3 regions of the Streptomyces sp. NPDC090045 genome follow, and region 1 is predicted to be linked to each of the others. Evidence: riboswitches for the same ligand, from Rfam matches in the RefSeq annotation. Region 1 holds a riboswitch; each other region holds the start of a gene.

The links. A riboswitch is a leader RNA that binds a small molecule or an ion and turns the genes downstream of it on or off. The one in region 1 is predicted to bind cyclic di-AMP.
Region 2: another riboswitch for cyclic di-AMP. It lies ahead of ACIPYQ_RS28660 (M23 family metallopeptidase); the one in region 1 lies ahead of ACIPYQ_RS08570 (transglycosylase family protein).
Region 3: another riboswitch for cyclic di-AMP. It lies ahead of ACIPYQ_RS25025 (LysM peptidoglycan-binding domain-containing M23 family metallopeptidase); the one in region 1 lies ahead of ACIPYQ_RS08570 (transglycosylase family protein).

Annotation. Positions count from the first base shown of each region.
Region 1 covers NZ_JBIVFA010000002.1:776,285-786,499, reverse strand. The annotation lists gene ACIPYQ_RS08600 (class I SAM-dependent methyltransferase) at 1-10, opposite strand, end outside; gene ACIPYQ_RS08595 (NAD(P)/FAD-dependent oxidoreductase) at 156-1,532, opposite strand; gene ACIPYQ_RS08590 (exopolyphosphatase) at 1,923-2,864, opposite strand; gene ACIPYQ_RS08585 (DUF501 domain-containing protein) at 2,861-3,403, opposite strand; gene ACIPYQ_RS08580 (septum formation initiator family protein) at 3,451-3,939, opposite strand; gene eno (phosphopyruvate hydratase) at 4,040-5,326, opposite strand; gene ACIPYQ_RS08570 (transglycosylase family protein) at 5,600-6,322, opposite strand; cyclic di-AMP (ydaO/yuaA leader) riboswitch at 6,326-6,498, opposite strand; gene ACIPYQ_RS08565 (transglycosylase family protein) at 6,778-7,812, opposite strand; gene ACIPYQ_RS08560 (cytochrome P450) at 7,884-9,206, opposite strand; gene ACIPYQ_RS08555 (globin domain-containing protein) at 9,328-10,215, shown strand, end outside.
Region 2 covers NZ_JBIVFA010000012.1:165,540-175,754, reverse strand. The annotation lists gene ACIPYQ_RS28685 (alpha/beta fold hydrolase) at 1-509, opposite strand, end outside; gene ACIPYQ_RS28680 (restriction endonuclease) at 520-2,571, opposite strand; gene ACIPYQ_RS28675 (DNA topoisomerase (ATP-hydrolyzing) subunit A) at 2,671-5,127, opposite strand; gene ACIPYQ_RS28670 (pitrilysin family protein) at 5,390-6,739, shown strand; gene ACIPYQ_RS28665 (M16 family metallopeptidase) at 6,760-8,127, shown strand; cyclic di-AMP (ydaO/yuaA leader) riboswitch at 8,345-8,504, shown strand; gene ACIPYQ_RS28660 (M23 family metallopeptidase) at 8,517-9,317, shown strand; gene ACIPYQ_RS28655 (GntR family transcriptional regulator) at 9,502-10,179, shown strand.
Region 3 covers NZ_JBIVFA010000010.1:8,682-18,896, forward strand. The annotation lists gene ACIPYQ_RS25020 (SGNH/GDSL hydrolase family protein) at 1-632, opposite strand, end outside; gene ACIPYQ_RS25025 (LysM peptidoglycan-binding domain-containing M23 family metallopeptidase) at 796-1,773, opposite strand; cyclic di-AMP (ydaO/yuaA leader) riboswitch at 1,778-1,984, opposite strand; gene ACIPYQ_RS25030 (tyrosine-protein phosphatase) at 2,267-3,058, shown strand; gene ACIPYQ_RS25035 (aspartate aminotransferase family protein) at 3,077-4,492, opposite strand; gene hpnH (adenosyl-hopene transferase HpnH) at 4,489-5,520, opposite strand; gene ACIPYQ_RS25045 (1-hydroxy-2-methyl-2-butenyl 4-diphosphate reductase) at 5,526-6,218, opposite strand; gene shc (squalene--hopene cyclase) at 6,218-8,605, opposite strand; gene ACIPYQ_RS25055 (polyprenyl synthetase family protein) at 8,726-9,826, opposite strand; gene hpnE (hydroxysqualene dehydroxylase HpnE) at 9,925-10,215, opposite strand, start outside.

The DNA of each region.
Region 1 (10,215 bases):
CGTCGGTCATGGCGCACCTCCACAAAAGCTCCGACCCCTCCGTCTACCCATCCCGGGGCCCGAGTACGCCGAAGGGGCCGCCCGCACCACGGATGGCGGGCGGCCCCTTCGGGGACGTGCAGGTACTGCTCAGGGTCCTGCCGGCTTGCGCCGGGTCAGGAAGCCTTGGCCTTCTGGGCCGTGGCGGCCGGAGCCGGGGCGGGCTTGGCGGCCTCGTAGAACTCCTCGCGCGGGGTCTCGAGAGCACCCAGCGAGACGACCTCGCGCTTGAGGAACATGCCGAGGGTCCAGTCGGCGAAGACGCGGATCTTGCGGTTCCAGGTCGGCATGGCCATGCCGTGGTAGCCACGGTGCATGTACCAGGCGAGCCGGCCCTTGAGCTTGATCTTCGTCTTGCCCATGACGATCATCGCGACGCCCTTGTGGAGGCCGAGGCCCGCCACCGCACCCTTGTTGGAGTGCGAGTACTCGGCCTGCGGGAAGCCCCGCATGCCCGAGATGACGTTGTCGCCGAGGACCTTGGCCTGGCGCAGCGCGTGCTGGGCGTTCGGCGGGCACCAGGCGTTCTCGACGCCGGCCTTGCGGGAGGCGACGTCCGGAACCTGGGCGTTGTCGCCGGCGGTCCAGATGTAGTCCGTGCCCGTGACCTGGAGGGTCGGCTGGGCGTCCACGTGGCCGCGGGGGCCGAGCGGCAGGCCGTAGCGGGCCAGCACCGGGTTCGGCTTGACGCCGGCGGTCCAGACGATGGTGTTGGAGTCGACCTCGAGGCCGTTCTTCAGCACCACGTGGCCGTCCACGCAGGAGTCCATGGAGGTGTTGAGGTAGATCTCGATGCCGCGGGACTCGAGGTGCTCCTTGCCCCAGGTGCCGAGCTTGGGCCCGACCTCGGGAAGGATCTTGTCGGCCGCGTCGACCAGGATGAAGCGCATGTCCTCGCGCTTGATCGTGGAGTAGTACTTCGCGGCGTCGCGGGCCATGTCCTCGACCTCGCCTATGGTCTCCGCACCGGCGAAGCCGCCGCCGACGAAGACGAAGGTGAGGGCCTTGCGGCGGACGTTCTCGTCCGTCGTGGACTCGGCCTTGTCGAGCTGCTCGAGGACGTGGTTGCGCAGGCCGATGCCCTCTTCGACGCCCTTCATACCGATGCCCTGTTCGGCGAGGCCGGGGATCGGGAAGGTGCGGGAGACGGCGCCGAGCGCGATCACCAGGTAGTCGAAGGGCAGCTCGTACGCCTCGCCGACCAGCGGCGTGACGACGGCGACCTTGCGGTCCTGGTCGATGCTGGTGACCCGGCCGGTGAGGACCTCTGCCTTGGGCAGCACGCGTCGCAGCGGGACGACGACGTGCCGAGGCGAGATGCTGCCTGCGGCCACTTCAGGGAGGAAGGGCTGGTAGGTCATGTACGAGCGCGGGTCGACGACCGTGACGGTCGCCTCGCCGTAACGCATCTTCTTCATGATGCGCTTGGCTGCGTACAGGCCTACGTACCCACCTCCTACAACGAGGATCCTGGGACGCTCCGTGGTGCTCATGGAACGAGTATCCAGCACCCAATGGGGTGCCGCTCGTGAGCCCCTTCACAAGGAGTGGGAGGGGCTCTGCTACACTCCGCCGCCCACGTGACGGACGTCATGGCGCGCAACGGGAACCACCGTGTATCGGGAGTCGTTGTTCACCCGTCCTGAACTGGCCTCCAAGGCTTCAGCCGGACTGGACCACAGGGGTTCGTCGGTACCTCTGAGGCGGAACCCGCGGCGTCCGCCGATCGCACGAACACACGCAGAAAAGGGCCTGAGGGCCTCTGGAGGGGCCCAAACGGCCCCTCCGTCGGCCCCGCAGGCCCCTTTTCCTTGTGAAGAACTTCACGAAGTTGATGTGGATCACGGGTCCGAAGACCCCTCAACCGCTGGTTCGAAGGTCGTTCAGGCGATGGACCAGGCGATTCCGTCGAGGATGTCGTGCTCGGACACGATGACCTCGGTGGCGCCGATCCGTTCCATGATCGCCAGGAGCACCAGCACGCCGGCTCCGATCACGTCCACCCGGCCCGGATGCATCACGGGGATCGCCGCACGCTCGGCGTGCGTCGCCGTCAGCATCCGCTCGCCGACCTCGCGGACCTGCTCGTAGGAGATCCGCGCGTGGTGGATCTCCTCGGAGAGGTACTCCGGCAGGCCGAGGACGATCCCGGCGACCGTGGTCACCGAGCCGGCCAGGCCCACCAGCGTGCGCGCCTCGGCCAGCGGGACCGTCTCGGCCGCCAGGTCGAGGGCGGCCTCGATGTCGGCCCGCATGGCGGCGATCTGTTCCGGGGCCGGCGGGTCGGTGACGACCCCGTCGACCACCAGGTGACGCTCGGTCATCCGGACGCAGCCCACGTCCACCGAGCGGGCGGCGCGCACGTGGTCCTCGCCGACCACGAACTCGGTCGAGCCGCCGCCGATGTCCACCACCAGGAACGGCCGCTCCAGGTGGTCGTGCGCCACGAGTTCCCTGGTGGCGCCAGTGAAGGAGAACTCGGCCTCCTGGTCTCCGGAGATCACCTCGGGCTCGACGCCCAGGATGTCCAGGACCCCCTGGACGAACTCGCCGCGGTTCTCGGCGTCCCGGGAGGCGGAGGTGGCCACGAAGCGGACCCGCTCCGCGCCGAGTTCCTTGATGACCGCGGCGTACTCGCGGCAGGCCGCGAAGGTGCGTTCCAGCGCCTCCGGGGCGAGGCGCCCGGTGCGGTCCACTCCCTGGCCGAGGCGGACGATGGTCATCCGCCGGTCCAGCTCGGCCAGCTCACCGGTGACGGGGTCGCAGTCCGCGACGAGGAGCCGGATGGAGTTCGTACCGCAGTCGACGGCGGCGACCCGGGTCACCGGGACTCCTCTTCCTTCTTCTCCCCGCACGGGGTGACGCACGCGCCCTTGGCCCACCACTCCGGCAGCATCGCCAGGGCCTCGTCGCCGAACGGGTTCACGCCCGGGCCCGCGGCCAGGGAGTGGCCGACCAGCACGTGCAGGCACTTGACCCGGTCCGGCATCCCGCCGGCGCTCGGGAAGCCCTGGAGCACCTCGATGGCGTCGCGGCGCCGGATGTAGTCCTCGTGCGCGGCCTGGTAGGCGGCGGCGAGTTCCGGGTCCTCGGCGAGCCGGGCCTGCATCTCCTTCATCACGCCGTTGGCCTCCAGCGTGCCGATGGCGGAGGCCGCGCGCGGGCACGTCAGGTAGTACAGCGTCGGGAAGGGGGTGCCGTCGGGGAGCCGCGGGGCGGTCTCCACCACGTCCGGCTGCCCGCAGGGGCAGCGGTGCGCGATGGCGCGCAGCCCGCGCGGCGGGCGGCCGAGCTGCTGCTCGAACGCCTCGATGTCCGCGTCGGTCGGCTCGGTCCGGTCGGTCTGGGGCGGGGGCGTCTGCATGCCTGGAGGAAGTCTCTTCGTTCGGTTCTATGACGGATGGAACTGGTTCAGTCGCCGGGGCGGTCGGCCTTGTCGACGCCGTCCCAGACGTTCGAGTACCAGGGCCGGTCGGAGCCGGCCTGGCCGGTCCGGTGCGGTTCCGCGGGCTGGGCCCCGGGGTCGCTCATGATGTAGCCGATCTCCCCCGGCCGCAGGAAGTGCAGGTGCCTGCGCGCCTGCTGCTCCGCGTAGGCGTCGTCCTGCCAGCGGGCCTTCTCGTCGCGCAGCCGCTCCAGGCGCTCCCGTGCGGAGGCGGCCGCCCGCTGCTGCTCGGCGATCTCCGTGCGCTGGGAGACGTACTGGCGCATCGGGTACGCGAGGGCGACGACCAGGGTACAGAGGACGAGCACCAGGAGCGCGGCCCGGCCCGTGAGCCGGCTGCGGCGGACCTGACGGCGCGACTGCGAGCGGTAGACGTGGGCGGCGGTCCGCTCACCGAGCTGCTTGAGCCTGGTCGCGGTGGAGAAGGTGGAGAACCGATCCCGGTTCCCGGCCATTGGTCCGCCTCCCCTGTGTACGCACTACGCAAATACGTCCCCGCACACGGTACGGGACCGAGTGCGGGGACGTACGGAGGCCAGCCCCTCAGGGGGGTGATTAGCCCTTGAAGCGCGGGAAGGCGCTGCGGCCCGCGTACACCGCGGCGTCGTCGAGGATCTCCTCGATGCGCAGCAGCTGGTTGTACTTGGCGACGCGGTCCGAGCGGGCCGGGGCACCGGTCTTGATCTGACCGCAGTTCACGGCGACGGCGAGGTCGGCGATGGTGACGTCCTCGGTCTCACCGGAGCGGTGGGACATCATGCACTTGAAGCCGTTGCGCTGGGCCATCTCGACGGCGTCCAGGGTCTCGGTCAGCGAACCGATCTGGTTCACCTTGACGAGCAGGGCGTTCGCGGAGCCCTCCTCGATACCGCGGGCCAGACGCTCCGGGTTGGTGACGAACAGGTCGTCACCGACGATCTGGACCTTGGTGCCCAGGCGGTCGGTGATGGTCTTCCAGCCGGCCCAGTCGTCCTCGAACAGCGGGTCCTCGATGGAGACCAGCGGGTACGCCTCGACGAGCTCGGCGTAGTAGTCGGTCATCTCGGCGGCCGAGCGGGACTGGCCCTCGAACTCGTACTTGCCGTCCTTGTAGAACTCGGACGCGGCGACGTCGAGCGCGAGCGCGATGTCCTTGCCCGGGGTGTAGCCGGCCTGCTTGATGGCCTCGACGATGAGGTCGAGCGCGGCGCGGTTGGACTCCAGGTTCGGCGCGAAGCCGCCCTCGTCGCCCAGGCCGGTGGAGAGGCCCTTGGTGTGCAGGACCTTCTTGAGGGTGTGGTAGACCTCGGCACCCCAGCGCAGCGCCTCGGAGAAGGACTCCGCGCCGATGGGGGCGATCATGAACTCCTGGATGTCCACGTTGGAGTCGGCGTGCGACCCACCGTTGAGGATGTTCATCATCGGAACGGGCAGCAGGTGCGCGTTCGGACCGCCGAGGTAACGGAAGAGCGGAAGGTCCGAGGCCTCGGACGCGGCGTGCGCGACGGCGAGGGAGACGCCGAGGATGGCGTTGGCGCCGAGGGAGCCCTTGTTGTCGGTGGCATCCAGGTCGAACATGGCCTGGTCGATCAGGCGCTGCTCGGTGGCGTCGTAGCCGACGAGCTCCGGGCCGATCTGCTCGATGACGGCGAGGACGGCCTTCTCGACACCCTTGCCGAAGTAACGGTTGGGGTCACCGTCACGGAGCTCGATGGCCTCGAATGCACCGGTGGAGGCGCCGGACGGAACTGCAGCACGGCCGGTGCTGCCATCGTCGAGGCCCACCTCGACCTCGACCGTGGGGTTGCCTCGGGAGTCCAGGATTTCCCGGGCTACGACGACGTCGATGGACGGCACGAGCATCTCCTTCTGGGATGTGACGCTGGGTGTGCGGTGGCGTGTCGGGCCGTGGGACGGCCCTGCCGCTTAGAGCCTAACCGGCCCGGAGCACTCGGCCGCCCGACCGCCCGACCCCTGGGACGAAAAAGGGACCGAATACCCCTCTTCCGGGACATAGGTCTCCGGATATCGCCCGTCACCCGGTACGCACACCGCCGCCCGGCGCGTGGGGGGAGACGCGCCGGGCGGGGGGAACGCTGTGCGTTGCGTACGCAGCTGCGGCTATTGCCGCAGTGTTCAGCTGAGCTTCAGCTTCTGACCCGGGAAGATCAGGTCGGCGTCCGAGACGATGTCCTTGTTCAGCTCGAAGAGCTTCTCCCAGCCGCCCTTGACGCCGTTGGCCTCGGCGATGGTGCCCAGGGTGTCGCCCGGCTTGACCTCGTACGAGCCGTTGCCGGTCTTCGGGGCCTCGGGGGCGGCCGGGCGCTCGGAGCGGGTGGTCGGGGCCTCGGAGCGCTGGGTCTCCTTCTTCGGCGTCGCCTTCGGGGTGGCCTTCGGGGTGGACTTCTGCTCGGTCTTCTTCGAGTCGGCCTTCGGCTTGTTCTGCGTCGAGGTCTCCGTGCCGCCACCGGTGTAGGAGGAGTTCGACAGACCCTTGCCGCAGTGCGGCCAGGCACCCTTGCCCTGGCCCTTGAGGACCTTCTCGGCGACGGCTATCTGCTGCGCCTTCGAGGCCTGGTTGGCCTGCGCGGCGTACGACTTGCCACCGAATGCGGCCCACGTGGAGGACGAGAACTGCAGTCCGCCGTAGTAGCCGTTGCCCGTGTTGATGGACCAGTTGCCACCGGACTCGCACTGCGCGACCTTGTCCCACTCGGACGCGGTGGCGGCGCTGGCGGTGCCCGCGGCCATCAGGGGGGCGGCGACGGCCACACCGGCGACACCGGCGAGCGTGACGATGCGGACAGACCGCTGAATGGCAGTGCCGCGACGGTGCTTGCCCTTGCCGGAAAGCAGCATGGAGATTCTCCTCACCGACGCCTACGAGGTGAGCTGTCGGGTTCGGGCGAGTGAGTTGCCCGGCCGTGCGACCTAGCGCACGTCTTAACCCCTAGCCGGTGGCGTGACCGTCTCTCAACGGCCGCTCCCGGCACCTACCTTGGTTCCCCCGCTCCTGCCTTCGGCGCTTGACGCGACGACTGTTCCCCCCGTCCGCCGGCAGGATTCGGCGATGCGGTCGAAGGAGCCCGCGGTGGCGGGCGATTCAGAAGGTAGACAGGTCTCTCCCCGATGTTCAACGAGGAACATCGGGGAGAGGGGGCCCCTACTTGCGCTCCCCGCAGGGGCGTTTGCGCAGGTGAGGGCGGGGTTTGCGGAAGCCCCGGGGCGGGACACGCCAGTTGACCGGAAGAGACACATGTCTCACTTACAGATAACCGACAATCAGGTCTTTCCGGATGGCCGAAGTGTCCATATTACGTGGTTAGATCCAGATTCTGTCCGGGCTTGATCAGGTTGGCGTCCTCGCCGATGACCTGCTCATTGGCCTCGTAGAGCCCGTTCCAGCCGCCCTTGACTCCCTTGGCGTTCGCGATGGTCGCCAGGCTGTCGCCCTCCTGCACCGTGTACGTGGGCTTCGACGCGGCGTCAGACGGGACCGGGGTCTCGGCCGCGGGCGCGCCGCGGTGCTTGCCGCCGCCTTCGCCCGGAGCGCCTTGCGGAGTGGCGCCCGGGGTCGCCGGAGCGGTCGGGGCGGCCGGGTCCGCCGGAGTCGCACCGGGGGTGGCGGGCGGGGTCGTGGGCGCCGAGGGGTCCACCGGCAGGGTCGGGGCCGTCGGGTCGACCGGCGGCAGCGGGGTGGTGCCCGGGGTGCCCGGGAGCACCGGCTGGGACGGGTCGACGGGAGGCGTGGTCGGGGCGTCCGGCGCCGGCATGACGGGCAGTCCGACCGACGGCGCCTCGGGGATGAGGAAGGGGCTGCCGGTCGGGCTGGGGGCCGCGTGCGTCGGGGCGCCGAAGTCCTTGGCCTTCTCGCCGCCGGTGGTGGACGGCACCGCGTCGTCCGGGCGGGACGGCGAGGGGGCGATCGGGCCGGAGGTGCCGGGCAGGCCCGGGTCCACCTTCGCGGCGGGGCCCTTCTGCTCCAGTCCGGCCGAGGTGCCGCACAGCGGCCACGCCTGCGGGCCCTGCGAGGCCAGCACGCGCTCGGCCACGGCGATCTGCTGGGACCGGCTCGCGAGGTCGGCCCGCTCGGCGAAGTCGAGTCCGCCGGCGCCCTTCCACTCCTCCTGGGTGAACTGCAGCCCGCCGTACGCACCGGTGCCGGAGTTGACACTCCAGGAGCCGCCGCTCTCGCACTCGGCGACCTTGTCCCAGGTCGCGGTGTCGGCAGCGGTGGCATTGGTGGCGGCTAGCAGCGGCAGAGCCAGCGCGGAGCCAGTGACTCCGGCCGTGACTACCAGCGCGGGGACCTGGCGGGGGCGTCTGTGGCGGCCGTTCCCGGAACGCATGAGGCGTGCACCTTTCGCATAACAACAAGGTAACGGCAGAACCTAGCGGCCTTCGAACGATTGTCACAAGTTCAAGCGGGATCTGACTTTTCATCAGAAGCCGCGCAAGTGTTTTGAGCCGTGAACCGAACGGGAAGAGTACGAAGCCCTCGCATGATCAACCCCCCACGCCAGCGCAGGTCTTGGGTCGGAACGGCGAGTTCCAGATCGGGCAGGCGCGTCAGCAGGGTGGCGAGTGCCGTCTGCCCTTCGAGTCGCGCGAGCGGGGCACCCAGGCAGTAGTGGATGCCGTGCCCGTACCCGAGGTGCTGATTGTCGGTCCGGGAGAGGTCGAGCGTATCCGGTTCCGCGAACCGCTCGGGATCGCGGTTGGCGGCCGCGAGGACGACCAGGACCGGATCCCCGGCCTCGATCCGCTGCCCGCCGAGGGTCAGCGGCCCGGTGGCGAACCGCCACGTCGCCAGCTCCACGGGGCCGTCGTAGCGCAGGAGTTCCTCGACCCCGGTGGCCAGCAGCCCGGTCTCGCCGGCGGCGAGGGAGCGCTGGAGACGCTCGCGCTGGCCGGGGTTCATGAAGAGGGAGTGGACCCCGTTGCCGATGAGGTTCACGGTCGTCTCGAAACCGGCGAAAAGCAGGATGAAGGCCATGGCGGTGGCCTCGGCCTCCGTGAGGTGGTCGCCGTGGTCGCTCGCCCGGATCAGGTCGGAGATGAGGTCATTGCCCAGATCATCCCTTTTGCGGTGGATGAGTTCGCCCAGATAGGTCCGCATCTGCTTCACCGACCGGGCCACCCCGCCGCGCGGACCGCCGCCGTGGCGGATCATCATCCCGGCCCAGTCGCGGAAGTCGTCCTGGTCCTCGCGCGGTACGCCGAGCATCTCGCAGATGGCGTAGATGGGGAGCGGAAAGGCGAACTCGTGGATGAGATCCGCCTCCCCCTTCGCGGCGAAGGCGTCGATCAGATGGTCGGTGAGCGCCTGCACGCGCGGGGTGAATTCGGCGACGCGGCGCGGGGTGAACGCCTTCGACACCAGCCGCCGCAGCCGCGTGTGGTCCGGCGGGTCGATGTTGAGCAGGTGCGTCATCAGCTCCGCCTTGCGCTCCCCCGGGATCCCGGTCTTGCCCTTGGCGTGCGCGGGCTCCGCGTGGTGCGCCGGATTCTTGCTCAGCCGCTGGTCGGCGAGGGCCTGACGGGCGTCGGCGTACCGGGTGACCAGCCAGGCGTCGACCCCGCTGGGGAGCTTGGTGCGGTGCACCGGGGAGTGCTCGCGCAGCCAGGCGTAGGCCGGGTAGGGGTCGGTCGCGAACTCCCAGTCGAAGAGGGTCGGCGCCTCGGCGGAAGGGGCGTCGGCGGAAGGAGTGTCGGCGGGGTCTGCGGGGGTCTGCTCATGCACGGCACGACCGTATCCCGGCGCCGGACCGCCATCCCATATGGCCCGTTCGTCGCGGCTGTCCGCAGATCGCCCATCGCTTGACCTCACCTCCCCCGACATTCCTACTTTCGGTTTTGTGGATGTGAGGATCTTGAAAAGCAGTTTCGCGGTGGTGGAGAGGCGGGCCGAGCACGCGGTCAAGTTCTTCTACTCCCACCTCTTCTGGCACAACCCCGGGATCCGTGACCTCTTCCCGGCCTCCTTCGAGGACATGGAGCGGCAGCGGGACCGCCTCTTCGCCGCGCTCACCCACGTGATCGCCCACTTCGAAGACGAGAGCCTCGTCCCCTATCTGCGCGACCTGGGGCGCGACCACCGCAAGTTCCTGGCCCGCCCCGAGCACTACGCGGCCGTGGGCTGCAGCCTCCTCGCCGCCCTCGCCGAGACCTCCGGAGAGACCTGGACCCCGCGGGTGGAGAAGGCCTGGGCCGAGGCCTACCAGGTGATCGCCGACGCGATGATCGCCGGCGCCGACGCGAGCGAGGACCCGCCGTGGTGGGACGCGGAGGTCGTGCGCCACCTCCAGTACGGGCCGGACATCGGCGTGCTGACGCTGCGGCCGCACGCCCCCTTCCCCTATGTCCCCGGCCAGTACACGAGCGTGAGCAGCGAGCGGGTCCCGACGACGTGGCGCACCTACTCCATCGGCAACGCCCCCCGCCCCGACGGCACCGTCGACCTCCATGTCAGCCGGATCGAGCGGGGGCGCCTCAGCACCGCCCTGGTCCGCGAGACGCAGCCTGGCGACGTCCTGCGGCTCGGCGCCGCCGGCGGGCGGCTGACCTTCCGCCGCGCCGACCGCCCCGTCAGCTTCATAGCCGCCGGCACCGGCTGGGCGCCGATCCGGGCCATGCTGGAGGACCTCGCGGAGCACCCTCCCGATCAGGACGTACGGCTCTTCGTGGTGGCGCGGGACGGCGCGCACCTCTACGACCGCCCGCTCATCGACGCGTACGCCGCCTCCTGCGGC
Region 2 (10,215 bases), on a different contig from region 1:
TGCACCTCGAAGGCACGCCGCTGCATCGCACGGACCTCGTCCCGGACCGCTTCCCCGGCGTCCGGACCCAGGAAGGTGTCCACGTTCAGTTCCACGGCCCCCGCGATGTCACCCGCCTCGATCAGCGCGTCCTCCCGCTCGCCGAACGCGCGCAGCTCGTCGCCGGGTTCATGTCCGGGCAGCCCGGAACACAGCAGCGCCAAGGCGGAGACCCGGTCCGGACGGCGAGCGGCGATCTCGACGGCAACGCGTCCGCCGTACGAGGAGGCGATCAGCGCCGCCTGCTCGATGCCGAGGGAGTCCAGCAGCTCCAGCACGTCCTCCGCGTCGTTGTGGCGCCGGGCCGGCAACGGGCTCTGGCCGAAGCCCCGGAAGTCGCAACGCACCACCCGGTATCCGGCATCGGCCAGAGCCGACCACTGCGGATCCCACATTCGTCGGTCACAAACGGCGGAGTGCAGCAGCACCACCGCGGGGCCGTCTCCGGCTGCGTCATAGGCAAGAGTCATGCGGCAGACCCTAGGCGACCTCTACGCCGTACTCGCCCAGCAGGGCTTCCAGGCCGCCGCGGTAGCCCTTGCCGCCGATCACGAAGTCCCAGTCGCCGTTGGGCCGGCGCCGGAACGAACCGAGGACCAGGGCCGTCTCTCCGGCGCGTCCGTCGGAGACGTCGAGCCGGCCCAGTTCCTCCCCGCCGGCCGACAGCAGGCGGATGTGGGCGTCGGTGAACCCGACGAGGTCGGCGTGCGGATCGACCTCCGGATCGATGGCGGCCACCAGGACCAAGCGGTCGGCCTGCGACGGCAGGGCGTCGAAGGAGACCTCCAGCGCAGCCTTGTCGGGCATCGCGTGCTCCCGGGACCGGACCGAACCGTCCGGGGTGCGCGGGTTGTTGAAGAAGACGAAGTGGTCCTCGCTCAGCACCCGGTTGCCCGTGCAGACGAGAGCGCACACGTCGAGGGCGACCGACCCCGACCAGGACATGCCGAGCACGTTGTGGTCCGCCGGGGGAGCAGGCTCCGGCGCCGGCCGTGCCGGTCCGCCGCCGAGGCGGCCGCGCAGCCCGTACTGGTGCAGCAGTTCCACGAGCTTGTCGCCGGGAACCAACTCCAACGGCTTGCCGTTGGAGAAGGTGTACGACGTCGGCCCGAAGGACGAGGTGGTGACGAGCACCCCCTTGTTCGCCCCCTTGTCCTGGACCGTGCCGTACAAGTCCCTGACCGCCGTGGGCGGCACGGTGTTCCGGTAGCGCTTGACCTGTACCACGATCCGTCCGCCCGTGATCGGGGAAGGGTCGTTCGCCTCGATGTCCACACCGCCGTCGCCGGACCGCTGGGTGGTCACCGCCTCCATGCCCATCGCCCGGAACAGCTCCGCCACCAGGTTCTCGAAGGCGATCGGGTCCATCAGGAAGAGGTCCGGCTCGCCGTCGTCCGCGTGCCCGCCGTGGCTGACGACACCTCCGCCGACCTCGTCGGGCCGGCGCCCGGGACGCACGGCCGTCAGCTGGTCGGGCCGCGCCGACAGCTGCCCGCCCAGCCCCGAGACCAGACAGTCCACCGCGCTGACCTGCTCCAGCCGCAGCCCGGCGAATGCGCTGCGCTCCGCCGGCACGGTGGAGAGCACGAACCGCGCCTCCTGCCCCGTCACCGGATCGTGGCAGTCCACGAAGCCGTTGACCACGACCGAGTCCAGTACGCCGAACTCGTCCGCCGCGTACAGCTCGCGCACCACCAGCAGCACGCACTGCGCCAGCAGGTCCCGGTACAGGGCCCGGCGTTCCGTGACCGGGCGCGGCTTCACCTTGTCCTGGTCCGTGCTCGGCAGGTACTGCACGGCCCGGGCCTCCGGCACGACCGCGTACCCGGGAAGCTCCCAGTCCAGTACCAGCTGGCGCGCGGCGGGATCGTAGGCGGCGGCCACCTGCCGGGGCAGCGCCTCGGGCCAGGCCTTCGAGGCGTACAGGGCTGCCGAGAAGTACTCCACCGCCGCCTCGGCATCGCCCGTGCGCAGCGCGTCGGCCAGCTCGGTGAGCCCGCTGTTGTGCGACCGTACCCCGGCGAGCTGCTCCGCCGCCCATCGGTCGTACTGCTGCCGGTATGCGGCCAGTTGCTGCTGCCGCTGCGCCTCCGCGGCGTTCGCGGCCTGCCAGGCCTGCGTGTACCGGGCGTGCGCATCCCGTTCCGCCTGCGCCCGGTGGTTCGAGCCGAGGGTCCAGCCGCTGCTCTGCCGCTGGAAGTCCTCGATGCGGGGCATCGGCACCGGCTGGGCCAGGGCCCCGGGGTTGAAGGGCTCCAGCCGGTCGGGCCGGGCCAGGTCGGATATCCGGAACGCCGGTGCCCGGCAGCCCGTGGCCAACAGGCCCTTGAGGGCGGTGACCTCGGCGTCGATCTGTGCGGTGCGCCTCAGGGCCTCCGCCTCGCGGTACTGCCGGTGGCTCCGGTTCGCGTCCCGTTCGTAGGTCCGCTGCCGACGCTCGGCCTCCCGCTGCTGGATCAGCTGCGTCTGCTGCTGACGGCGCTGCGCCTCCGCCCAGTTCCCGATCAGTCCGCTGCCCGCTCGACGGCTCATCAGCTGTGTTCTCCCCCCACCGCGTCCACGGGGAAAACACTAGTCGGCATTCGGGTGGTACGTCCCCTCGGCCGCACCACCCGAATGACCGCGTACTTCCTACAGCGCGGCACCCGCCAGCGCCGCCACGGTGGCGGGCAGTGCCGTACCCGAGCCGTCCCGGCGCGGGTCCACGGCCGGCAGTTCCGCCGGAGTGCCGTTCGCCGCCGCCGCGCGGACGGGGGAGCCGCCCGCCCAGGCCAGCACCAGCACGTCCTCGCCCTTCAGGAACCGCTGGCAGCGCACGCCGCCGGTGGCCCGGCCCTTGCGCGGGTACTGGTCGAAGGGGGTCAGCTTCCCGGACAGCACCGAGTCGTCCAGCGTCCCGTGAGAGCCCGCCACGGTGAACACCACGGCGTCCCGTCCGGGGTCGACGGCCGAGAAGTGGATCACCTTGGCGTTGTCGGAGAGCTTGATGCCCGCCATACCGCCCGCCGGGCGGCCCTGCGGGCGGACCTGGCCCGCCGGGTAGCGCAGCAGCTGGGCGTCGTCGGTGATGAAGACGAGGTCCTCCTCGCCCGTGCGCAGCTCGACCGCGCCGACGATCCGGTCACCGTCCTTGAGGGTGATGACCTCCAGCTCGTCCTTGTTGGCCGGGTAGTCCGGCACGACGCGCTTGACCACGCCCTGCTCGGTGCCCAGGGCCAGGCCCTGCGAGGACTCGTCCAGCGAGGTCAGGCAGATCACCTTCTCGTCCGCCTCCAGCCCGGAGAGGAACTCCGAGACCGGGGCGCCGCCCCCCAGGTTCGGCGCGGCGTGCGTGTCCGGCAGCTGCGGCAGGTCGATCACCGACAGCCGCAGCAGCCGCCCGTACGAGGTGACCGCGCCGACGTCGGCGCGGGCGGTCGCCGCGACCTGCGAGACGATCAGGTCGTGCTTGGCGCGGGCGCCGCCCTCCTCCTCCGGCAGCGGGTCGCCGTTCGCCGTACGCGCGAGCAGGCCCGTCGAGGACAGCAGCACCCGGCACGGGTCGTCCGCGACCTCCAGCGGAACCGCCGCCACCGCGGTGCCCGCGGACTCCAGCAGCACCGTACGGCGCTCCGTGCCGAACTTCTTCGCGACCGCCGCCAGTTCCGCGGAGACCAGCTTGCGCAGCTCGCTGTCCGACTCCAGGATCCCGGTCAGCTCGTCGATCTCGCCGGTCAGCCGGTCGCGCTCGGACTCCAGCTCGATCCGGTCGAACCGGGTGAGCCGGCGCAGCGGGGTGTCCAGGATGTACTGGGTCTGGATCTCGCTCAGCGAGAACCGCTCCATCAGCCGGGACTTGGCCTGCGCGGAGTTGTCGCTGTCCCGGATGAGCCGGATGACCTCGTCGATGTCGAGGAGCGCCACCAGCAGGCCCTCGACGAGGTGCAGCCGGTCGCGGCGCTTGGTGCGGCGGAACTCGCTGCGACGCCGGACGACCTCGAAGCGGTGGTCGAGATAGACCTCCAGCAGCTCCTTGAGGCCCAGCGTCAGGGGCTGCCCGTCCACCAGCGCCACGTTGTTGATGCCGAAGGACTCCTCCATCGGCGTCAGCTTGTAGAGCTGCTCCAGCACGGCCTCCGGGTGGAAGCCGTTCTTGATCTCGATGACCAGGCGCAGGCCGTGCGAGCGGTCGGTGAGGTCCTTGACGTCGGCGATGCCCTGGAGCTTCTTCGAGCCGACCAGGTCCTTGATCTTCGCGATGACCTTCTCGGGGCCGACCGTGAAGGGCAGTTCGGTGACGACCAGGCCCTTGCGGCGCGCCGTCACGTTCTCCACGGCCACGGTCGCGCGGATCTTGAAGGTGCCGCGGCCGTTCTCGTAGGCGTCCTTGATCCCGGACAGGCCCACGATCCGGCCGCCGGTGGGCAGGTCGGGACCCGGCACGAAGCGCATCAGCGCCTCCAGGTCCGCCTGCGGGTGGCGGATCAGGTGCCGGGCGGCCGCGATGACCTCGCCGAGGTTGTGCGGCGGCATGTTGGTGGCCATGCCGACCGCGATCCCGGACGCGCCGTTGACCAGCAGGTTCGGGTAGGCGGCGGGCAGGGCGACCGGCTCCCGCTCCTGGCCGTCGTAGTTGGCGGTGAAGTCGACGGTGTCCTCGTCGATCGACTCCGTCATCAGCGACGTGGCGTCGGCCATCTTGCACTCGGTGTATCGCATGGCGGCCGGCGGGTCGTCGTTGCCGAGCGAGCCGAAGTTGCCGTGGCCGTCGACCAGCGGGAGCCGCATGGAGAAGGGCTGGGCCATGCGCACGAGGGCGTCGTAGATGGAGGCGTCGCCGTGCGGGTGGAGCTTGCCCATGACCTCGCCGACGACACGGGCGCACTTCACGTAGCCGCGGTCGGGGCGCAGCCCCATCTCGTTCATCTGGTAGACGATGCGGCGGTGCACCGGCTTCATGCCGTCCCGGGCGTCGGGCAGGGCGCGGGAGTAGATCACCGAGTACGCGTACTCGAGGAAGGAGCCCTGCATTTCGTCGACGACGTCGATGTCGAGGATCTTCTCCTCGAAATCCTCCGGCGGCGGGGTCTTCGTGCTGCGGCGGGCCATCGCTGCGCGGCTCCTTAACCAAGAATGGGGTGTGCTGGGTGTCTGGCGGGACTGCTGGGGTCTGGCTGGGTCTGGCCGGTCTTGCCGGGTCGGGCGGGTGTCCGGACGGGTATGACGCGGACCATTGTGGCCCGAGGCACCGACAACGCCGACTCCGACCCCGGGGGAGTGACCCGGGAACTTATCCGGCGGCCGACGCGCTTGCATACAGTGGCAGGTCTGACGGAAATCTCTGCATCGCGATCGAAGGGACCACATGCCCATGGGTCACACGGCCACAGCCCAGGCCGGCTCCGGCGGCCTGACAGCGACCGAGCACCGGCTGGCCAACGGCCTGCGCGTGGTGCTCTCCGAGGACCACCTGACCCCGGTCGCCGCGGTCTGCCTCTGGTACGACGTCGGCTCGCGCCACGAAGTCAAGGGGCGTACCGGTCTTGCTCACCTCTTCGAGCACCTGATGTTCCAGGGTTCGGCGAGCGTTCCGGGCAACGGGCACTTCGAGCTCGTCCAGGGGGCCGGCGGCTCTCTCAACGGCACCACCAGCTTCGAGCGCACCAACTACTTCGAGACGATGCCGACCCACCAGCTGGAGCTCGCGCTCTGGCTGGAGGCGGACCGGATGGGGTCCCTGCTGGCCGCCCTGGACGACGAGTCCATGGAGAACCAGCGCGACGTCGTCAAGAACGAGCGCCGCCAGCGGTACGACAACGTCCCGTACGGCACGGCCTTCGAGAAGCTGACCGCCCTGGCGTACCCCGAGGGCCACCCGTACCACCACACCCCGATCGGCTCCATGGCCGACCTGGACGCCGCGTCCCTGGAGGACGCGCGCACCTTCTTCCGTACGTACTACGCGCCCAACAACGCGGTGCTCTCGGTCGTCGGGGACATCGACCCCGAGCAGACCCTCGCCTGGGTCGAGAAGTACTTCGGCACCATCCCCGCGCACGACGGCAAGCAGCCGCCCCGCGACGGCTCGCTGCCCGACGTCATCGGGGAGCAGCTGCGCGAGGAGATCGTCGAGGAGGTCCCGGCCCGCGCGCTGATGGCCGCCTACCGGCTGCCGCACGACGGCACCCGCGAGTGCGACGCCGCCGACGTGGCGCTGACGATCCTGGGCGGCGGCGAGTCCTCGCTGCTGCACAACCGGCTGGTACGCCGCGACCAGACGGCCGTCGCCGCCGGCTTCGGCATGCTGCGCCTGGCCGGCGCGCCCTCGCTGGGCTGGCTGGACGTCAAGACCTCCAGCGGCGTCGAGATCCCCGCCATCGAGGCGGCCGTGGACGAGGAGCTCGCGCGGTTCGCCGCCGAGGGCCCGACGGCCGAGGAGATGGAGCGCGCCCAGGCGCAGCTGGAGCGCGAATGGCTGGACCGGCTGAGCACGGTCGCCGGCCGCGCCGACGAACTGTGCCGCTTCGCGGTGCTCTTCGGCGACCCGCAGCTGGCGCTGACCGCCGTCCAGCGCGTCCTCGACATCACCGCCGAGGAGGTGCAGGCCGTGGCCGCGGCCCGACTGCGCCCGGACAACCGCGCGGTGCTCGTCTACGAGCCGATCGCGGCAGACGACGACGAGAACGACGAGTCCGACGAGAACGAGGGGGCGGAGCAGTGAGCGACACCGCAGCCGTCACGATGACCTTCCACCCGCGCCCGCAGGCCGGCGAGCCGCAGCCGTGGGCCTTCCCGGCCCCCGACCGCGGGGTGCTGTCCAACGGGCTGACCCTGCTGCGCTGCCACCGGCCGGGCCAGCAGGTGATCGCGGTCGAGGTCAACCTCGCCGCCCCGCTCGACGCCGAGCCCGAGGGCCTGGACGGCGTGGCGACCATCATGGCGCGCGCGCTCTCCGAGGGCACCGACAAGCACTCCGCCGAGGAGTTCGCGGCCGAGCTGGAGCGCTGCGGCGCCACCCTCGACGCGCACGCCGACCACCCGGGCATCCGGGTCTCCCTGGAGGTCCCGGCCTCCCGGCTGGCCAAGGCGCTGAGCCTGCTCGCCGAGGCGCTCCGCGCCCCCGCCTTCGCCGACGCCGAGGTGGACCGCCTGGTGCGCAACCGGCTCGACGAGATCCCGCACGAGTTGGCCAACCCCCAGCGCCGCGCCGCCAAGCAGCTCTCCAAGGAACTGTTCCCGGCGTCCCTGCGGATGTCCCGGCCGCGCCAGGGCACCGAGGAGACCGTCGCCCGGATCGACTCCGGCGCCGTACGCGCCTTCTACGAGGCCCACGTACGCCCCGCCACCGCCACCGCGGTGGTCGTCGGCGACCTGACCGGCATCGACCTGGACGCCGTGCTGGCGGACACCCTGGGCGCGTGGACGGGCAACACCGCCGCGGCCCTTCCGGTGCCGCCGGTGACCGCGGACGACACCGGCCGCGTGGTCATCGTGGACCGGCCCGGCGCGGTCCAGACACAGCTGCTGATCGGCCGGACCGGGCCGGACCGCCACGACCAGGTCTGGGCGGCCCAGGTGCTGGGCACGTACTGCCTGGGCGGCACCCTCACCTCCCGCCTGGACAAGGTGCTGCGCGAGGAGAAGGGGTACACCTACGGCGTGCGCGCCTTCGGCCAGGTGCTGCGCTCCACCGCCGACGGCAAGGGCGCCTCGATGCTCGCCATCAGCGGCTCGGTGGACACCCCGAACACCGGACCGGCGCTGGAGGACCTCTGGAAGGTGCTGCGCACCCTCGCGGAGGGCGGTCTGACCGACGCCGAACGCGACGTGGCCGTACAGAACCTGGTGGGCGTGGCCCCGCTGAAGTTCGAGACGGCGGCCTCGGTCGCGGGCACCCTCGCCGACCAGGTCGAGCAGGAGCTGCCGGACGACTACCAGGCGCAGTTGTACGCGCGGCTGGCTGAAACCGGCACCGTGGAGGCGACCACGGCGGTCGTGAAGGCCTTCCCGGCGGACCGCCTGGTCACGATCCTGGTGGGCGACGCGGCGGTGATCGAGGAGCCGGTGCGCGCCCTCGGGATCGGTGAGGTCACGGTCGTCACCAACTGACCTGTCGGTGACGGCCGGCTGACGGTCGACCGACGGATCGCGCAGGGGCTCTGGCGGGCGCAACCGCCGGAGCCCCTTTTGTCCGTTTGGCGGCTAGGTTGCTCGTATGGGGTGTGGCGTACGCAACAAAAAGGCGCGTCTGTTTGGCGATTGACTGATGATCCGCCTAGCGTCGGCCCTGCTGTCCGTCAGTTGTGCCCGCCGCATCCGCGGCACCGGACAGCGATCGCCGAGTCCCCGTCAGGCGCGAGCCTGGGGAGCCGGGGACCCACATGAGTCCCTGGGGTGAATCGGACCCCCTCGCAAGAGGAGGCCCGTAGGAGACCTTCCTGCTCCGAACCCGTCAGCTAACCCGGTAGGCGAGAAGGAAGGAAAGGATCAAACCCTTCATGGCGTTTGGCAGTCGTCCCGCTGGTACCGGTAAGCACCGTGGCTCCAGCCGTCTGAGCAAGAAGACCGCCGGTTACGCCGGTATCGCCGCGATCGCCACCACGGGTGTCGTCGGCTCCCTCGCCGCCCCGGCCTTCGCCGCGGACAACCACAGCAGCTCCGCCCCGGAGAACGGGCTGGGTGCCGTGGTCGTCGCCGAGGACCTCGCGGGTGACATCGCCGAGCAGGCCGATTCCCAGCACCGCGCCGCCGAGCACGCCGCCGCCAAGGCGCAGGCGGAGGCGGAGGCCAAGCAGAAGGCCGCCGAGTCCAAGCGCCTCGCCGAGGCCAAGGCGAAGGCCGAGCGCGACGCCGCCGAGCGTGCGGCCCGCGAGGAGGAGCGCAAGCGCCTCAACACCTTCGTCGCCCCGGTCGACGGCTCGTACGTCAGCACGCAGTACCACGCGGGCGGCGGCATGTGGTCTTCCGGCAGCCACACCGGCATCGACTTCCACGCCTCCTCCGGCACCTCGGTCCACGCGGTGGGCGTCGGCACCGTCGTCGAGGCCGGCTGGGGCGGCGCCTACGGCAACAACGTCGTCATCAAGCACAACGACGGTACGTTCACCCAGTACGGGCACCTGGCCTCGCTGAACGTCTCCGTCGGCGAGCAGGTCACCCCGGGCCAGCAGATCGGCCTGTCGGGCTCCACCGGCAACTCCAGCGGCCCGCACCTGCACTTCGAGGCCCGCACGGGCTCGCAGTACGGCTCGGACATCGACCCGGTCGCGTACCTGCGCTCGCACGGCGTCAGCCTCTGACCCCGTTCCGCACCGCTTCACCGAAGGCCCCGGCTCCCCGAGCCGGGGCCTTCGTGTTGCGTCTCTGTGCAAATGTTTCGCATTTCCGGCCGCTCTCGGAAATTATCGTGTGTTGCAATAGAGTTGCAGCGCGCGCATGTGCGTGCAATCAGGCTGGCGGTCGGAAATAGGCGGAGGTTCGGTCTTGCGTATTCCTGCGCACGCGGTATGCACAGCAATCCGCGACGACATCGTCTCCGGAGTGTTCGAGCCGGGGGGCCGGCTGACCGAGGAGGTGCTGGCCCGCCGGTACGGAGTCTCGCGGGTCCCGGTCCGCGAGGCGCTGCGGACCCTGGAGTCCGAGGGCTTCGTGACCACGCGGCGCCATGCGGGGGCCTGCGTGGCCGAACCGACCGAGCAGGAGGCCACGGACCTCCTGGAGGTGCGGATGCTCCTGGAGCCGCTGGCGGCCGCCCGGGCCGCCCGGCGGCGCACCGAGGCGCACCTCAAGGTGCTGCGCGGGCTGGTCAGGCTGGGGCAGGAGCGGGCCAGGCGGGGGCAGGGGGAGGACCTGCGGTCCCTGGGCGGCTGGTTCCACGAGACGCTCGCGCAGGCCTCCGGCAGCCCCGGGCTGGTCGCCATGCTCACGCAGATGCGGCACAAGGTGGCGTGGATGTACGTGGTGGAGGCGCCGGTGCGGCCCGTGGAGTCCTGGGCGGAGCACGGCGCGATAGTGGACGCGGTGGCCCGCGGGGACGCGGAGCGGGCGCGGGCGCTGACCGTGCTCCACGCCGACCGGGCCGCGGGGGCGCACCGGCTGCGGCTCCGTCCGGCGGTGAGCACTTCGCAACGTGCCGTAAACATGTCGAGCGGCCGGCATTAACAGGAGCCGTATACAAAGGGTGGTGTCGGGCACTGC
Region 3 (10,215 bases), on a different contig from region 1:
CACGGCTGGTCGGGGTCGGTGGGCACGTCCAGCCCGAGCACCTGCGCCGCCCGCAGCGCCACCCGCGTGTGCCCCTCGGGCGAGAGGTGCAGCCGGTCCGCGTCCCACGCCCGCCGGTCCTGTACGGACTTCAGCGACCAGAGGTCGAGCACCGGGCAGTCGTAGCGGTCGGCGATGGCGCGCACGTGCGCGCTGTACGTCGCCACCTTGCCCCGGAGGTGCTTGAGGACCGGTACGCCCCGGGTGTCGAAGCCGGTCGTGATCATGACCTGGCCGACCGCGCCGGCGAGGTCGGCCACGGCCGCCTCGAACCGCTCCGCCACGTCGTCCGGGTCGCTGCCGGGCCGGATGATGTCGTTGCCGCCCGCGCAGAAGCTGACCAGGTCCGGCGCGAGGGCCTTGGCTCTCGGAAGCTGGTCGGCCACGATCTGGTCGAGGAGCTTTCCGCGCACCGCCAGATTCGCATAACGGAAGTCGTGCTCGTCACGCTGATCGGCCAGGAGCACGGCGAGCCGGTCCGCCCAGCCGAGAAAAGAATCCCCGGGTCCCGGGTCCCCCACGCCCTCGGTGAAGCTGTCCCCGATCGCCGCGTACGAGCCGATGGTCTTGAGTTTCGTCGTCGTCGCTGCCACGAGAACCCATACTTCACTCCCGTAACCAACCTACGCCAACGTAATGAGGGGTTGACGGACCGTGATCTCTACCACGTGGGGGATAAGGAATAAGTACACGTGAGGCCGGGACCCCCCTCGGGTCCCGGCCTCACGCGTGTCCGTGCTCCGACGGCGGGTGCCGTCAGATGGTCACACCCTTGGAGCGGAGGTAGGCCAGCGGGTCGATGTCGGAGCCGTACGAGGGGCCCGTGCGGATCTCGAAGTGGAGGTGCGGGCCGGTGGAGTTGCCCGTGGAGCCGGAGAGGCCGAGGGTCTGGCCGGCGGTGACGCTCTGGCCGGAGGAGACGGACAGCTGGGACAGGTGGGCGTACTGGGAGTACTTGCCGTCCGCGTGCTGGACGATGACCTCGTTGCCGTACGCGCCGCTCCAGCCGGCGGAGACCACGGTGCCCGCGCCGACGGCCTTGACGGTGGTGCCGGAGCTCGCGATGAAGTCGACGCCGGTGTGGTAGCCGGAGGACCACATGCTGCCCGCGACCTTGTACGCGGTGGAGACGCCGCCGCCGAGCGGGGCGACGAAGCCGGCGGCCGACTGCTGCCCGGCAGGGGCCTCGGCGGCCGAGTCCTGCTGCGCGGGGGCCTTCGCGGCCGGCTTCGGGGCCGCCTTGGGGGCGGACTTCGGGGCTGCCTTCGGCGCCGTCTCGGGGGCGGACTCCGGAGCGGCCTCGGGGGCGTACTCGGCCTCGGGAGCGGATTCCACCGGAGCCGCCTCGGCCGCACCGCCGAGGTTCAGCTTCAGGCCGGGGTGGATCAGCGACGGGTTGGCGCCGACCGCCTCGCGGTTGTCGGCGTACAGCTGCTCCCAGCCGCCGGACAGATGGCGCTCGGCGGCGATCATGGAGAGGCAGTCGCCCGGCACGACCGTGTAGACGCTCGGCGCGCTCTGCACGGCGGCGGCGGGCGCGGCCTGCAGCGCGGCGGGGAGCTGCGGGGCCACGACGGGGGCCACCGCGGTCGCCGCGGCGGGGGCGCCGACCGCCTGGGCGCCCGCGGCGCCGATCAGCGGCAGTGCGAGGGCCGCGCCACCGGTGCCTGCGACGGCGAAACCGCGCGATATCGAAAGGGACTTGGGACGGCGGTGCTTACCCTTTGCAGGCATGGCGAATTCCTCTCCGGCGCCTGCGAGGTGAGCTGTCGGGTTCGGACTGGAGATGTCCGGACGTACCTGAACGGCGCATGTACGTCTTCACCCCGAGCCGTCCCGGCGAAAAAGATCTCCGGAACAGCGGCTTACCTGGTTCCCCCGCTCCTGCCGCACGAATGGTCGAGTGCGGTTTCCGGGCGGCGGCAGGATTCGGCGATCCACCCGGATCGATCGCGAAGGTAATCCCTTGCGCCAGCAGGGAACAAGCCGTGAATTTCCTGACGGAATCCCAGGGATGGGGAATCGGAGGAATTCCGGTCACCCTCCGTCCATTACCCGCCGTCAACAACCGCTCCGACGGGGCCATTCGCCATTCGCGATCAGGCACTCACGGTCACCGTATGATCTGGCTCACGGGGACGTGCCCGATCTCGCCTCCGGATATGGCAAGTTGGCGCCAAACAGCTTAATTCGGACAGATGTCCCACCATGAAGCGGAGGAGCTCACGTGACCCAGCAGATACAGGAGCCGGAGCTGACCGGAGTGCGCAATTTCCGCGATGTGGGCGGATTGCCGACTTCTGATGGACGAAGGGTCAGGACGGGACGACTCTTCCGAAGCGGACATCTCGCACATGCCACCGAAACCGATGCAGAGTTCCTCGCCTCGCTCGGCCTCCACACCGTCTTCGACTTCCGCAACGGCGCCGACCACGCGCTGGAGGGACCGGACGTGGAACTGCCGGGCGTACGGAACGTGAACATCCCGCTCTCGGATCCGGCCGACGGCCGGGAGTTCTGGCGGCTGGTGCGCGACGGCGACCTCGACCAGCTGCGCGCGATCCTGGGCGACGGCAAGGCCGCGGCCCGGATGACGAACTCGTACCGCAGGATCATCGAGCAGCGCACCGCCGAGCACAGCCGGGTCGTGCACGCCCTCGCCGAGGACAGCGTCCCCGCCCTCCTGCACTGCGCGGCCGGCAAGGACCGGGCCGGCCTGTCGATCGCCGTGACCCTGCTCGCGCTGGGCGTCGAGCGCGAGGCGATCGTGGCGGACTACCTGGAGTCGAACGCCCCGCACCGCCGCTACCGGGTGCGCCGCAGCAGCGGGTCCGAGGAGGCCCGCTCCCCCGAGGTGATGGAGCTGCTCGCGCCGCTGTTCGACGCCCGCGCCGAGTACCTGGTCGCCGCGTTCGAGACCATCGACGAGACCTGGGGCGGGGTGGACCCCTACCTGGCGGAGGGCCTCGGGCTGAAGCCCGAGACCCTCGGCCGGCTGCGCGACCGCCTGCTGGATTAGACCGCCCGGAGCGGGCCGTCAGCGCTGGGCGACGGCCTGCTTCACCAGCGTCCTGCCGAAGTCCCACATCAGCCCGGACCCGCCGTGCGCCTCGTCCATGACCGCGCGGAAGGCGCCGACGAACCGGTCGACGTCCCGCTCGTCCACGACCAGCGGCGGGATGAGCTTGATGACCTCCAGGTGGTCCCCGGAGACCTGGGTGAGGATCCGGTGCTTCTGGAGCAGCGGCACCACGACCATCTGGGCGAAGAGCCCCTTGCGGGCCGCCTGCAGCATCGTCCACCGGCTGCGCAGCCCCAGCGAGGACGGCCGGCCGAACTCGATGCCGATCATCAGCCCGCGCCCCCGCACCTCGTGCAGCAGCTCGTACTCGTCCACCATGGCCGCGAGCCGCCCGCGCAGCAGGTCACCCGTGGCCCGGGCGTGCGCGACGAGCTCCTCGTCCTCCATGACCGACAGCACCGCCAGCCCGGCCGCCATCGCCTGCGCGTTGGACCCGAAGCTCGCGGAGTGCACGAGCACCCGGTCCATGGACGAGTAGACCTTCTTGAAGATCCAGTCCTTGCCCAGGGTCGCCCCGACCGGCACGTAGCCGCCCGACAGCGCCTTGGCCACGCACACCAGGTCCGGTTCCACGCCCGGCTCGTGCTGGTACGCGTAGAAGTCCCCGGTACGTCCGAGGCCGGTCTGCACCTCGTCCGCGATCAGCAGCGCCTTGTGCCGGTGCAGCAGTTCCTGCGCGGCGAGCAGGAACCCGGGCGGGGCCTCCAGGACGCCCTTGCCCTGGATCGGCTCGACCACGAACGCGGCGACGTCGCCCTTGCGCAGCTCCCGCTCCAGGGCGCCCAGGTCGCCCAGGGCGATCTTCGTGTCGGGGAGGAGGGGGGCGAAGCCCTCGCGGAACCCGCCCTCCCCGTTCACCGACAGCGAGCCCGTGGTCAGGCCGTGGAAGGCGTGGTCGCAGTAGAGGATCCTGGGCCGCCCGGTGGCGAACCGGGCGAACTTCAGGGCCGTCTCCACCGCCTCGGTGCCGCTGTTGCCGAAGAAGACCCGGTCCAGGTGCGGGCTGTAGGAGAGCAGCTTCTCGGCCAGCAGCCCGGGCAGCGGCTGGCAGTCGAAGCGGGTGAGGTCGGCGAGCTGCGCGTCCAGGACGTCGTGCAGGGCCCGGCGGACGACCGGGTGGTGGCGGCCCAGGCCCATCACCCCGAAGCCGGCCAGCATGTCCAGGTATTCGTTGCCCTCGGCGTCCCAGAAGTGGGCGCCCTCGGCCCGCTCGTAGACCTTGTCGAAGCCGATGGTGTGCAGCATCCGGGGCAGTTGGTGGTTGAGGTGCCGGGCGTGCAGCTCGTACCGCTCCCCTCCGCGCGCGGCGAGCAGGGCGCCGAGGTCGAAGCCCTTGCCCCGGGCGCCCGCTCCTTCCTCCGCCGGGGTCATGCCGACGCGCCCCGGTTGCCGCCGATCGTCTCCCGGGCCGCCCGCAGTGATTCCTTGAGCGAGCCCATGGTGGCGAGGACGGCGGTGGGCTCGTAGCCGCAGTGCGCCATGCAGTTCGCGCAGCGCGGGTCCTTTCCGCGGCCGTACTTGCTCCAGTCGGTGTCGTTGATCAGTTCCCGGTACGTCGGTACGTAGCCGTCGCTCATCAGATAGCAGGGGCGCTGCCAGCCGAAGAGGGAGTAATTCGGAATGGCCCAGGCCGTGCAGGGGAAATCGGCTTTCCCTTCCAGGAAGTCCAGGAAGAGCGGCGAGTGGTTGAGCCGCCAGCGCCGCCGGTTGCCGCCCGCGAAGGCCTTCCTGAAGAGTTCCCTCGTCTGTTCGACGCCGAGGAAGTGTTCCTGGTCGGGGGCCTTTTCGTAGGCGTAGGCGGGCGAGATCATCATCTCGTCGACCTGCAGGTCGTCATTGAGGTAGTTGAGCACCTCGATGATGGTCTGCGGGGTGTCCGTGTTGAAGAAGGTGGAGTTGGTGGTCACCCGGAACCCGCGCTTCTTCGCCTCCTTGATGGCCGCGACCGCCTCGTCGAAGACGCCTTCCTTGGCCACGGACTCGTCGTGGCGCTCGCGCAGGCCGTCGATGTGCACGGCGAAGGCGAAATAGGGAGAAGGCGTGAACTTCTCGATCTTTTTGCGCAGGAGCATCGCATTGGTGCAGAGGAAGACGTACTTCCGCCTCGCCACCAACTGCCGGACGATCTCGTGGATCTGCGGGTGCATCAAGGGCTCGCCGCCCGCGATGGACACCATCGGCGCGCCGGACTCCAGCACGGCGCCGACCGCCTGGGCGACCGGCATGCGCTGCTTGAGGACCCCGGCCGGATGCTGGATCTTTCCGCAGCCCTCACAGGCCAGGTTGCAGGCGTAGAGCGGCTCCAGCTCGACGATCAGCGGGAACTTCTCACGCTTGCGGAGCTTCTGTTCGAGAAGATAGGTCCCGACCCTGATGGACTGGCGCAGCGGCATGGCCATCTGGCTCACCTCCTGGGGAGCAGCAAAGAACGGTGCCATTCGTAAAACGCGGGCAGTACGGCACGCAGAACGCGGAAGGCCGATATTCCCCCGCGAACCGTGCCGATACGGACGAGCTCATGCTCCGGAGCGTCCACGATCACCCGGACGGCCGCAACCGGGCGGCCGCCGCCCGGTGTAGGCCCGCCGCGGGTGGCGGTCCACAGGGTGGCCGCGGACTCCATGTCGACCGCGATGGCGCCGGTGGCGCGCAGCTGCGCGCGCTCCTGGCCGCGGACGACGTGGTCGGATCCGGTCAGTGCGCCGGTGTGCACGGTCCGGCCCGGTGCGGCCCGGGCCAGTGCCTCGGCGAGCAGGGCGGTGCCGGTGCAGGTGACGGCCCCCTGCGGGTCCCGGGTCTCCTCGGCGACGACCAGGTCGCCGGGGTGCATGCCGGGGACCAGTCCGGCGCAGAACCCGGTGGCGAGGACGGCGGCCCGGTCCATCCCGGGCTGGTCCAGTGCCCGGGCGACGGCCCGCTCGGCCGCGCGCGGGCCCATTCCGGTGCGCAGCAGGGAGTGGCCCCCGCCCGGGCCGCGGGCCGTCCCGGGCCCGGCGCTGCGCAGCGCCGCCTGCTCGATGCGCAGGGCGCAGGCGACCAGGAGCGGGCCGGGGTTCCCGGCCCGGTCCCCCTCGGTCCGCTCCGGCGCGGCGGACATCAGAGGCCCCCGCCCGGGGCGAACGGCTCCCCGTACAGGTAGCGGCCGAGCGCGGTCAGCGGGAACACCTGCCGGTACAGGTGGTAGTTGATGGAGAAGTCCCAGGGGAAGCCGGTGCCCGTGAAGTGCGGCTCGTCCCAGGAGCCGTCCTCCCGCTGCGTCTCCATCAGGTATCCGATGCCGCGTTCGACGGCCTTTCCGTCCCGCTCGCCGGCCGACAGGAGGGCCATCAGCGCCCACGCGGTCTGCGAGGCGGTGGAGGCCCCCTTCCCGGCCCAGGACGGGTCCTTGTAGGAGCGCTGGTCCTCGCCCCACCCGCCGTCCTCGTTCTGTACGGTCTCCAGCCAGCGCACGGCCCGGCGGATCGCGGGATGTCCCGGGGCGATGCCGGCCGCGGTGAGCGCCGGGACCACCGACCCGGTGCCGTAGACGTAGTTGGTGCCCCAGCGGCCGAACCAGGCGCCGTTCGGCTCCTGTTCGGCGAGCAGCCAGGCGATCCCGCGCCGGGTCCGGGCGTCGCCCGCCCGGCCCTCGAAGGCCAGCATCTCCACGACGTGGGCGGTGACGTCGGCCGAGGGCGGGTCGATGACCTCGCCGAAGTCGCAGAACGGCAGCCGGTTCGGGAAGGGGCTGGTGTTGTCGGCGTCGAAGGCGCCCCAGCCGCCGTCCTTCGACTGCATGCCGAGGTTCCAGGACACCCCGCGGGCGATGGCCCCCTCGACGCGGGCCGGGTCGGGGTGCCGGATGCGGCGCAGTGCGAGGACGACCTCGGCGGTGTCGTCGATGTCGGGGTAGGTGTCGTTGTGGAACTCGAAGGCCCAGCCGCCGGGGGCCAGCCCCGGCCGCCGTACCGCCCAGTCCCCGCTGCGGGTGATCTCCTCGCCCAGCATCCAGTCGGCCGCCTTGACCAGCGCCGGATGGTCGGGGCGCAGGCCCGCGTCGGCGAGGGCGATGGCGGCCAGGCAGGTGTCCCACACCGGGGACTGGCAGGCCTCGATCATCCGGGCGCCGTCCTCGCGCCACACCGCGAAGCGGTCCAGGGATTCCAGTCCGGCGCGCATCACGGGGTGCCGGAGGTCGTAGCCGAGCAGGTGCAGGGCGATGACGGAGTACACGGCGGGCGGCTGGATCCCGCCCCAGCAGCCGTCGTTCTCCTGCCGCTCGACGATCCAGCGGCCGGCGGTGGCCATGGCGGCCTTGCGCAGCCGGCGCGGGGCGAACCGCCGGTAGACGTGCAGGGCCTTGTCCATCCGCTGGAAGGCGCCCTCCCAGCTGGTCGGCGGGGCGGGGCGCCTGGCGGGGTTCGGCACCCGTGCGTCGGCGTGCAGTTCGTCGAGGGCGAAGGGGGCCGGGCGGACCGGGCGCAGTGCGGAGACCACGGTGAGCGGGACGATGGTCTGGCGGGCCCAGCAGCCGAAGTCGTAGATGTTCAGGGGCACCCAGGACGGCAGGAACACCAGCTCGGGCGGGAGTTCGGGCAGGTGGTCCCAGTTCCACCAGCCGAAGAGCGCCAGCCAGATCCGGGTGAAGACGCGGGCGGCGGCGATCCCGCCGTGGGCCCGGATCCAGGCCGAGGCGCGGGCCATGTGCGGGGCGTCCGGCGCGTCCCCGGCGAGGCGCAGCGCCACGTAGGCCTCGATGGTGGCGGACAGTTCGGACGGGCCGCCGTGGAAGGTGGCCCAGGTGCCGTCCTCCCGCTGCTCGCCGCGGATGAACAGGGCCGCGGCGCGGGTGGTGGCCTCGTCCCGGATGCCGAGGAACTGCCGCAGCAGCAGGTCCTCCGCGTCCATGGTGACGTTGGTCTCCAGGTCGCCCTTCCACCAGCCCTCGGCGTCCTGACGCTCCAGCAGGTGCCGGGCCGCCCGCGCGGTGGCCTCGTACACGCCCGGCGGGGCGCCGTCCGGCGGCCCGGGCAGGTCCGCGGCGGCCCGGTCCGGTGCCGCCGGGTGCGGTGCCGTCCGGTCCAGTCCCTCCCGGTCCGCTCCCGCCCGGTCCGGTGCCGGGAGCACGTCCGCGAGCACGCTCACGCGCACGCGGCCGTCGGGCTCGCCGGGCGGGACGGTCTCCGGGCCGGAGTCGGGCGGTGCGGTGCCCGGCGCCAGCGCCGTGCCCGGCAGGTCCCCGAGCGGGCTCACGTGCACGCGGCCGCCGTCCGCTCCGGGCGTGGCGCGCGGGCCGTACTCGGCGCGCGGGCCGGCGGCGCCGGGAGCGTCGCCGTACTCGGCCTGCGGGCCGGGCCGGGCCGGGCGGGGCGGGACCGGGGCCGGGGGCCCCGCTTCGGCGGCCGGGCCGCGAGCGTGCCCCACGCCGGGAGCCGCCGGGAGGCCCGGGGTTGATTCGCTGCCAGCGGCAGCGCCCTCGGCGCTGCCGTCGGTCGTCGCTGTCATGGCTTCCCCTTAGAACAGTGTCCTGTGCTGTGCTGGGGTCTGCCGTCGGCCGGTGCGCGCCACTCTCAGATGGCGGCTCCGGCCGGCGACTCGCGATTCATATCCGCTGTCGGGTGGCGGTCACCTCTTGCGCACGACGACGAAGTCGGCGAGGTCCACGAGCTGTTCGCGCACCCGCTGCGGCATGTCCACGTCATCGAGGGCCCGGATCGCGACGGCGTGCTGGCGGCGTGCCTCGTCGGCGGTCCACTGGCGGCCCCCGGCCTCCTCGATGAGGGCCGCGCGGGCCGCGAACTCCTCCTCCGAGAAGTTCTCGAAGTCGCTGGCCTTGGCGTCCGCGGCGAGCAGTTCGGCGAGCCGCTCGGAGGCGGGTCCGCCGGCCGCGAGGGCGGCGACCACCGGCAGGGACTTCTTGCGCTGGCGCAGGTCGCTCCAGGTCTGCTTGCCGGTGGCCTCCGGGTCGCCCCAGATGCCGAGCAGGTCGTCGACGGCCTGGAAGGCGAGGCCCAGGTGGTAGCCGTACTCCTCCAGCTTGTCGGCCGTACGGTCGTCCGCGCCGCCGAGCACGGCGCCGATGGAGACCGCGCAGGCGAGGAGCGCGCCGGTCTTGTTGCCCTCCATCTCCAGGCACTCCTCGACGCTGACGCGCTCGCGGTGCTCGTAGGAGATGTCCTGGGCCTGGCCGTCGATGAGCTTGCGGCTGGCGGTGGTCAGCCGGCGGGTCGCCCGGCCGGCCTCGACGGTGCCGAGCTCCAGCAGGATCTCGTTGGCGAGGGCGAAGAGGGCGTCGCCGACCAGGATCGCCTGGGCCGGTCCGTGCACCTTCCACACCGTGTCGCGGTGGCGGCGCTGCTCGTCGCCGTCCATCAGGTCGTCGTGCAGCAGCGAGAAGTTGTGCACGAGCTCGACGGCGACGGCGCCGGGGATGCCGACCTCGGGCGCGGCGCCCGCGGCTTCGGCGGAGAGCAGTGCGAGGGCGGGGCGGACGGCCTTGCCACCGTCACCGTCCGCCGGGTTGCCCTGGGCGTCGATCCAGCCGAAGTGGTAGGCGGCGACGGTGTCCATGGGCGCGGCGAGCCGGTCCACGGCGGCGCGGAGCACGGGGGTCGACAGTGTGCGGCCGCGCTCCAGGAGGGCGATCGTGTCCGCCTTCTCCACGCCCCTTCCGGCCGTGCCCACACTGGCATCCGTGTTCTCGACGGCCGGATTCCCCGGGTTCACTGGCTCTCCTCTTGTTCCTGTACGTGCTGTGCCGGTGTTGCTGGTCGTGCTCGTCGTGCTCGTCGTGCTCGTCGTGCTCGTCGTGCTCGTGGTGATCGTCATGCCGCCTCCTGCAGAGGGTGGTCGCGGTGGCGGCCGAGCGCGGCGAGTGCGGCGTGCGCCGCGCTCATTCCGCTCCGGACGGCGCCCTCCATGGTCGCGGGCCAACCGGTGGCAGTCCACGCACCGGCCAGGTAGAGCCCCGGCGTGTCGGTGCGCGCCCCGGGGCGCAGCCGGCCGACCCCGGGGGTGGGGGCGAAGGTGGCGGTCCGCTCCCGGGTGACGAAGAAGTCCCGTACCTTGGCGCCCCGCGCGGCGGGGAGCAGCCGCTCCAGCTCGGGCAGGTACTT